2 regions of the Neobacillus sp. S1115 genome follow, and region 1 is predicted to be linked to the other one. Evidence: a T-box and tRNA genes for the amino acid it is inferred to sense, from the RefSeq annotation. Region 1 holds a T-box; the other holds one or more tRNA genes.
The links. The T-box of region 1 lies ahead of metG (methionine--tRNA ligase). A T-box ahead of a tRNA ligase gene usually reads a tRNA of that ligase, here a tRNA-Met.
Positions count from the first base shown of each region.

Region 1 (4,414 bases):
TCGTCGGACAGGGGGAGACGCTTCCTAGGGTTCACTAGCGGCCGGCCGATTCTGACCATTATGGGTGGAAGCCTGGGGGCAAGAAAGATCAATGAGGCAGTAAGAGGCTCGCTCAAAGAGCTGACGGCAAAGTACCAAATTGCTCATTTGTGTGGAAAAAATAACCTTGACCCCAGCCTTGAAGGTGTTCCAGGGTACAAGCAATTTGAATATGTACATGAAGAGCTCTCGGATATTTTAGCAGCAACAGACCTGGTGATTACAAGAGGAGGCTCTAATGCCATTTTTGAATTTTTGGCATTAAATATCCCGATGTTAATTGTTCCACTCGGTCTGCAGCAAAGCAGGGGCGACCAGATTTTAAACGCAAAAGCCTTTGCGCAAAAAGGATTCTCCCTCACCCTTGAAGAAGAAAAATTAACTAGCGAGTCACTTTTGAAACATTTAGAATCGCTTGACCAAAAAAGTGCGGAAATGCGCCAGAATATGAAGCGCTCTCAGCAAGGGGAAGCACTGCAGACGCTGGTGACGGAAATCAATAAATATAGATAAAAAGCTAGCGAAGGCTAGCTTTTTTAATTGGATTGGGTATTTAACTTTTCTAATTCATCTTGAATGGCATTCACGTCAATTCGTTCAAATAATGGCTTCACTTCAGTAATTTTGTCCGGGATAGAGTCGATAGATTCCCATGTAAATTCGGAACGAGCAAACATCTGATTGACCTCTTTGCTGGAAAACGGCAAAAACGGTGCTAATAATTGCGCTAAATTCAATATGACGATCGTACAATTGAAAATGGTTTGGTCACATTCGCTTTTATTTTCAGCAATTTGTTTCCATGGCTTTTGTTCGTCAAAATATTTATTCGTGTAGCGGACAAGACTGAAAACCTCTTCTAATGCCTGTTTGAAATGTCCGCCTTCAATATTCTTACCGACCGTCTGATAGGCCTTTTTAATTTTTGTTTGAATATCAGGTTTAATAGAACCAATTGGTACACGTCCCCCGTAGTATTTTTCAATAAACTTCAACGTCCTATTGACCAGGTTCCCATACCCGCCAAGCAACTCGGAGTTGTGGCTATAAATAAATTCCCGCCAGGAAAAATCAGTATCTCGATTCTCAGGTGCATTAATCGTTAAAAAATAGCGAATCGAATCGGGATGATATTTTTCCAAAATATCCGGCACCCACACAGCCCAATTGCGGCTGGTCGAAATCTTTTTCTTTTCAAGAGTTAAATATTCATTCGAAACAATATGGTCTGGCAGCTTTTTGTTTTGAATGCCGAGTAAAATCGCTGGCCAAATGATGCTATGAAAAGGAATATTGTCTTTTCCGTGCACATAATAAGAAACGGCCTCCTCACCCCAAAATTTTGAATCATTTTTTCCGGAATCTAAGGCCCATTTTTTGCTGGCGGAATAATACCCCGAGACTGCCTCAATCCAAACATAGATTTTTTTCTCTTCATAGCCTTTTACAGGAACGCTGATTCCCACTGGTAAATCTCTAGAGACAGCCCGGTCCTGTAAGCCTTCGTTGATGTATCTTTCAGTTAAATGGATAGCATTTTCCCGCCAGGCAGCATTCTCTTTAGCTCTGGAAACCAAGTTTGTGAGCGGTTCTTTGAAATTCTTTAATGAAAAATAGAAGTGCTCTGTTTGCCTAATGGCCGGAGTATTCTCACATAGCTTACACTTTTTCTCTAATAGGTCGATTGGGTCCAGAATGGTGGAGCAATAATCACATTGGTCGCCGCGTGATGGCTGACCGCAATTGGGACAAATCCCCTCGACGTATCGGTCAGGGAGAAACTGCTCGCAGGATTCACAATACGTTTGCTCGATTTCTTTTTTATAAATATAGCCATTGTTGATGAGGTCCAGGAAAATTTGCTGTACCGTTTTATGGTGATGCTCTGAATCTGTTCTCGTGTAACAATCGTATGAAAATCCCAGCCTTTTAAAATTGTCGTCGAACTCGTTGTGGTAGCGGTCGGCAATTGCCTTAGGGGAGACACCTTCCTGTTTGGCGCGGATGGCAATCGGCGTCCCGTTGCAGTCACTTCCCGAAACGTACAATACATTTTCTCCTCTTTGCTGATAATAACGGGCCAAAATATCGCCCGGCAAAAGGCTTGCGATATGGCCGAGATGCAGTGATCCATTCGCATACGGCCATGCTCCTCCAATAAATACATTCATTTTCGATTACCTCCTTTTTTTGAAAAACAAAAAACCCCGCCCTTATCCATAGAAAATAGATAAGGACGGGGTTGTATTAATATCCCGTGGTACCACCTTAATTTACTAATTGCTCACGCAATCAGTCTCTGCAAGTACGGAACGTTGATGTTCGATACTGTGGTTTTGATAACGAGTACCAACTCTCGCCGCAGCCTACTAATTACAGGGTGTAACGTTCAGAACGGAGCTCAGAGGCCATTGTTCAAATGAGTCACTTTGCTTCTTTTCAGCTCCCGAAGCTCTCTGGTGAAAGTATCGTCATTTTACTTTTCCTCGTCATCGCTTATGATGAATATATTGGATTTATTATAAAGGGTAAATTTCCCAAAATCAATTAATATTTGAAAAATGGACTTTAAGAATTGAACTGCAGGGATCTTTCTACCCTAATTTCCTAATCACAGCCCTCACTGGACTCCCATCAGCCTCCACCAAAGGCAGCGGCAATGCAGCCAACTCATAATCCCCTGGCTCCACCTCATCCAAGACCAATCCCTCTAAAATATGAATCCCACAGCGAGTAAGCTCATGGTGGGCGGAAAGTTCTTTACTATCCAACTCATCCACGGATGGCAAATCGAGTCCAAGCAGCCGTACACCCCGTTCAGAAAGATAAGCCGCTAACTCAGGCTCTACTGGGGGAATTGAGCTAGGAAACGCACGACGGTCTGACCAAGCATCAGTCCGAATTAAAAGCCGCTCAACCCCTTCCAAATCCACACCGTTAAGCTCCTTAACTCCTATTTTCGCCATATTCGGCAAATGAACAACCCGCGCCGGACCAATATACAAATTAATATCCAAATCAATTACCCTTTTTCCATCATTATCAAAATGGTAGGGGGCATCAATATGGGTGCCGGTGTGAGCACTCATATTGATTTCGCCGACATTGCAAGAGCCGCTCTCTTCCATACTCCAACTCACCCGATAAGAGAAAGGGGTATCCCCCGGCCAAACCGTAATATTGTTGTGCAACCGCTGCGAAATATCTATCCATTTATTCATTTAAATACCGCCTCCAACACATTTATAGCCTAAGTGTATTACAGCTTTGTCCTGAGGCTCAAGAGCTCCGGAAAGAATTGATGGTCAATGACCTTTTTTAAATATGTAACACCGGAGGATCCGCCAGTTCCCTTCTTATGCCCAATAATTCTCTCCACTGTCGTCATATGATGAAACCGCCAAAGCTGCTGCTGATTACCGATGTCGACCAGCTTTTCAGCCAGTTCGTAGAGGTCCCAGTATTTATCGGTATTGCGGTAAACCGTCAGCCAAGCCTCCTCGACACTGTTATTCGGCTCATAACACACCGACCAATCTCGTTTCAGAACAACCTTATCAACAGGTAATCCATTAGCCGCAAGGGCCGAGATGGCTGCATCATAAATGCTGGGCGCGCCAAGAGCATCGCACATCTTTTTATATAGATCAGCCTGATGCCGATAAACAGCCAATGTCCTAGGATTTTTCTGACCTAAAGCAAACTCAATCAACCTATTTTGATACGATTGGAACCCAGAAGAACGTCCAAGTTTATGGCGAAATTGCATGTAATCAGCAGGCGTCAAGGTCGTGAGAACATTCCACGCCTGGATTAACTGCTGCTGAATCCTAGAAACGCGCGACAGCATCTTGAATGATGGCTCCAAATCGTTTCGGAGAATACATTGGATGGCGGCGTTCAATTCGTGCAGAATCAGCTTCATCCATAGCTCGCTCGTCTGGTGGATGATGATAAACAGCATTTCATCGTGGTGGTCGGATAACCGGTTCTGGCTTGATAAAACTTTATCGAGATGAAGATAATCTCCGTAGGACATTTCTTTTTGAAAGTCAGTCTGAATTTCCTTGTCTAAATCCAAGTTTTGGTCTTGCGCATCGCTTTCCATATATCTAGGCTCCTTTAGGAAATTTTTAAAAAAAAGACCTAAGGCTACGCGACAATATCCCGCTCATTAACAAACTTTTCATACTGTTTTTCCGACATAATGATCTTTAAAACTTGAACAACCTTCCAAACTTCTTCAAAGGTGTTGTAAAGGGCAACCGGAGCCAGCCGGATAATATTAGGAGCACGGAAATCTGGAACGACCCCATTTTCCTTTAATGCTTTGCAAATTCGGGCCGCCTCATCATGCTCAAGACTGACATGTCCA
Region 1 is NZ_AP038275.1:1,073,094-1,077,507, forward strand. Features, by position in the region: gene ACZ5B7_RS05215 (undecaprenyldiphospho-muramoylpentapeptide beta-N-acetylglucosaminyltransferase) at 1-552, shown strand, start outside; gene metG (methionine--tRNA ligase) at 576-2,210, opposite strand; T-box leader at 2,269-2,541, opposite strand; gene kynB (arylformamidase) at 2,634-3,260, opposite strand; gene kynA (tryptophan 2,3-dioxygenase) at 3,299-4,147, opposite strand; gene kynU (kynureninase) at 4,192-4,414, opposite strand, start outside.

Region 2 (4,414 bases), 3.1 Mb from region 1:
GGATTTTCCATGTAACCACCATTCTGAATGGCCACTTGGAGAATTTTTTTCATCGATTGAAACAATTGTGAACGGCTAGGTGGATTAATGTCATCAATGTCTTTGGTAGGTAAAATTTTTGCATCAAAGCAGATTTCAGCAGAATAGCAATTGCCAATTCCTGCAATAAACTCCTGATCCAAAAGTGTGGTCTTCAAACGGCCATGCTTGCTGCCAATTCGTTTAATAAATTCATCTAGTGTAAAACTGCTGTTCAGTGGTTCCGGCCCTAGATGGGAAAGTTTTTCTTCTGCTTCCTGATGGGAATATAAATGAAGATATCCCAGACGCAGACCAATAAAGTATAAATGTTCATTTCCGAAAGAAAGCTGAACCTGTATCGTTCGTTTAGGTTTATCTGCTTCCTGTCCATAAAACATCCATCCGCCGAGCATTAGATGCAATAACAGAACCTGCCCATTTTGGAGTTGAAAAAGAAGGTGTTTCCCCCTTCGATTGATGGTGGTTATTTTTTGATTAAGTACGGTTCTTTTAAAAAGTTCGGGATTCACATTTATTGATTTTTCACGGTTAACTTGGACATCGGTAATGGTTTTACCTGCAATCATTTGGCTTAAAAGAATCTTATAGTTTTCCATTTCCGGCAGTTCAGGCATAATGTCTTCCTCCAAAACTCTTTTCCTTTATGCTATCCAAAACGGGTAAAATCAAATAAAAAAACCGAATCATATCGACTCGGTTTTAAACAGTTACTCTATTGAAGTGGGCCTAAATGGACTTGAACCATCGACCTCACGCTTATCAGGCGTGCGCTCTAACCAGCTGAGCTATAGGCCCATAATAAAAAATAATTATCAAAGACGTATATAATTATAACAGGAATTCTTTTAATTGTCGATAAATATCACAGTCTTTTTCATTATTTTGATAATTGGCGCGCTGAATAGAAATTTATAATAGGTTCACAGCGTCAATCGGGCAGCACATTACTTAATCCTTTTCAAAATTACCTTCCATTCTTTTTAATAATTCATATGGACGGACCTTGAAAGCTTCATAGGGAGCCCAATTTCCCTCCATTGCATCTTTCACCCTGGGAATAAATTTACCTCTCTTAATATAGTGTGAAACATTGGAAGAATCGAGTTTGACGAATCGAACTTCCTTGGTCTCCTTGGATGTTTTAGGCTCACCGCCTGCATACTTTCCAAGAAAAACAATTGAAACAGTACTTCCATTTGAATACACACCCGATACTCCAATCAACTCAACTTGAATGCCTGTTTCCTCAAAAATCTCCCGAACAAGTGCCATGTCTAAAGTTTCTCCTTCATCAACGCCACCACCAGGAAGTTCCCACGTATCTGCTCTCCAATACGTTTTTACTAATAAAGTTTCTTGGTTCTCATTTGTAATATACCCACTAACCGTTATCGTCTGTTTTGTTTTTGTATATTCCCCCAATGAAGATAAATAGTCTTTTCGAGTATCTATAAAAATTTCGTCTATACTTGAAATGCGGTTTTGTAATTGTTTATACAACTCATCTTTAATAACACGCTCTTCAATTTTTATATATTCTTTATGACTCGGATACTCCCAGATAATCGTTACTTCCTCTTTCCCTTTTGTCATCCAGCGGCCGATAATTTTTGCCCCACTTTTTATTTTAGCCGGATAAATAAGTTCATCAAAAATTTCATTGAAATCACTTACCTTATCAGGAACAAGCAGATAAACTTCTCTTACATAAAACATTTTTTTCCCCTTTTCATTGAATTACACCAGTTTACGCGTTTTAATGAAATAGGTTCCATTTGTTAGTTCAATACAATTTAGCACAAAAAACGCCTTCCTGAAAATATTCAGAAGGCGTTCTTTTTAAAATCTATAGACAGGGGCAGTAGGAATCGAACCCACACTGAAGGTTTTGGAGACCTTAGTTCTACCTTTAAACTATGCCCCTATAAATGGTGGAGGGGGACGGATTCGAACCGCCGAACCCTGAGGGAGCGGATTTACAGTCCGCCGCGTTTAGCCACTTCGCTACCCCTCCATTATAAATTTTGCAAAAAAAATAATAGCGGCGGAGGGGATCGAACCCCCGACCTTACGGGTATGAACCGTACGCTCTAGCCAGCTGAGCTACACCGCCAAAAATAAAATATGAAAATGGTGGAGCCTAGCGGGATCGAACCGCTGACCTCCTGCGTGCAAAGCAGGCGCTCTCCCAGCTGAGCTAAGGCCCCATACTTTTAGATAATCGGGTAAACAGGATTCGAAGTTAACAACCCGTACATCCCGAACGTAGTGCTTTACCAAGCTAAGCTATTTCCCGTAATGAAAATGGTGCCGAGGACCGGAATCGAACCGGTACGGTAGTCACCTACCGCAGGATTTTAAGTCCTGTGCGTCTGCCAGTTCCGCCACCCCGGCATGTTTGGAGCGGAAGACGGGATTCGAACCCGCGACCCCCACCTTGGCAAGGTGGTGTTCTACCACTGAACTACTTCCGCATTTTGATCTTTTTGGTGCGGGTAAAGGGACTTGAACCCATACGGTATTACTACCACTAGAACCTGAATCTAGCGCGTCTGCCGATTCCGCCACACCCGCAAAGTAATAATATTGATTATTGGGATTTCATTCCCTCAAAACTAGATAATAAAGAAGAAGTATGATAAGAACGAGTTACCATTTTACATTGATAATTGTCTAGCTCCAGCGTCCAGCAACTAGTGTCCTTCGGTCTTTTCCCTACGATAAGTCAACATCGATTCGCTTCGCTCATCGTGTTTCCTTTATCTCAGTCAAAGTCCTCCAGGCCATACGTTGCTAACCGGCCGCTTCCGCTTTTCGATTTTGGTTAAGTCCTCGATCGATTAGTATCAGTCAGCTCCACACGTCACCGCGCTTCCACCTCTGACCTATCAACCTGATCATCTTTCAGGGATCTTACTAGCTTGACGCTATGGGAAATCTCATCTAGAGGGGGGCTTCATGCTTAGATGCTTTCAGCACTTATCCCGTCCGCACATAGCTACCCAGCGATGCCTTTGGCAAGACAACTGGTACACCAGCGGTGCGTCCATCCCGGTCCTCTCGTACTAAGGACAGCTCCTCTCAAATTTCCTGCGCCCACGACGGATAGGGACCGAACTGTCTCACGACGTTCTGAACCCAGCTCGCGTACCGCTTTAATGGGCGAACAGCCCAACCCTTGGGACCGACTACAGCCCCAGGATGCGATGAGCCGACATCGAGGTGCCAAACCTCCCCGTCGATGTGGACTCTTGGGGGAGATAAGCCTGTTATCCCCAGGGTAGCTTTTATCCGTTGAGCGATGGCCCTTCCATGCGGAACCACCGGATCACTAAGCCCGACTTTCGTCCCTGCTCGACTTGTAGGTCTCGCAGTCAAGCTCCCTTGTGCCTTTACACTCTGCGAATGATTTCCAACCATTCTGAGGGAACCTTTGGGCGCCTCCGTTACACTTTAGGAGGCGACCGCCCCAGTCAAACTGCCCACCTGACACTGTCTCCCACCCCGATCAGGGGTGCGGGTTAGAATTTCAATACAGCCAGGGTAGTATCCCACCGACGCCTCCACCGAAGCTGGCGCTCCGGCATCTCAGGCTCCTACCTATCCTGTACAAGCTGTACCAAAATTCAATATCAGGCTACAGTAAAGCTCCATGGGGTCTTTCCGTCCTGTCGCGGGTAACCTGCATCTTCACAGGTACTATAATTTCACCGAGTCTCTCGTTGAGACAGTGCCCAGATCGTTACGCCTTTCGTGCGGGTCGGAACTTACCCGACAAGGAATTTCGCTACCTTAGGACCGTTATAGTTACGGCCGCCGTTTACTGGGGCTTCGATTCAGAGCTTCGCTTACGCTAACCCCTCCTCTTAACCTTCCAGCACCGGGCAGGCGTCAGCCCCTATACTTCGCCTTGCGGCTTTGCAGAGACCTGTGTTTTTGCTAAACAGTCGCCTGGGCCTATTCACTGCGGCTCTTCGGGGCTATTCACCCCAAAAAGCACCCCTTCTCCCGAAGTTACGGGGTCATTTTGCCGAGTTCCTTAACGAGAGTTCTCTCGCTCACCTTAGGATTCTCTCCTCGCCTACCTGTGTCGGTTTGCGGTACGGGCACCTTTTATCTCGCTAGAGGCTTTTCTTGGCAGTGTGGAATCAGGAACTTCGGTACTATAATTCCCTCGGCATCACAGCTCGAGCCTGTTCGGTGAACGGATTTTCCTATTCACCAGCCTAACTGCTTGCACGCACATATCCAGCAGTGCGCTTACCCTATCCTCCTGCGTCCCCCCATCACTCAAACGATAAAGAGGTGGTACAGGAATATCAACCTGTTGTCCATCGCCTACGCCTTTCGGCCTCGGCTTAGGTCCCGACTA
Region 2 is NZ_AP038275.1:4,172,807-4,177,220, forward strand. Features, by position in the region: gene mutM (bifunctional DNA-formamidopyrimidine glycosylase/DNA-(apurinic or apyrimidinic site) lyase) at 1-656, opposite strand, end outside; tRNA gene ACZ5B7_RS20155 (tRNA-Ile) at 764-837, opposite strand; gene ACZ5B7_RS20160 (NUDIX hydrolase) at 991-1,758, opposite strand; tRNA gene ACZ5B7_RS20165 (tRNA-Trp) at 1,896-1,966, opposite strand; tRNA gene ACZ5B7_RS20170 (tRNA-Tyr) at 1,972-2,056, opposite strand; tRNA gene ACZ5B7_RS20175 (tRNA-Met) at 2,082-2,155, opposite strand; tRNA gene ACZ5B7_RS20180 (tRNA-Ala) at 2,174-2,249, opposite strand; tRNA gene ACZ5B7_RS20185 (tRNA-Leu) at 2,348-2,436, opposite strand; tRNA gene ACZ5B7_RS20190 (tRNA-Gly) at 2,442-2,516, opposite strand; tRNA gene ACZ5B7_RS20195 (tRNA-Leu) at 2,530-2,616, opposite strand; rRNA gene ACZ5B7_RS20200 (23S ribosomal RNA) at 2,863-4,414, opposite strand, start outside.
Region 2: it encodes a tRNA-Met, which carries the amino acid that the T-box ahead of metG (methionine--tRNA ligase) is inferred to sense. The anticodon was not compared.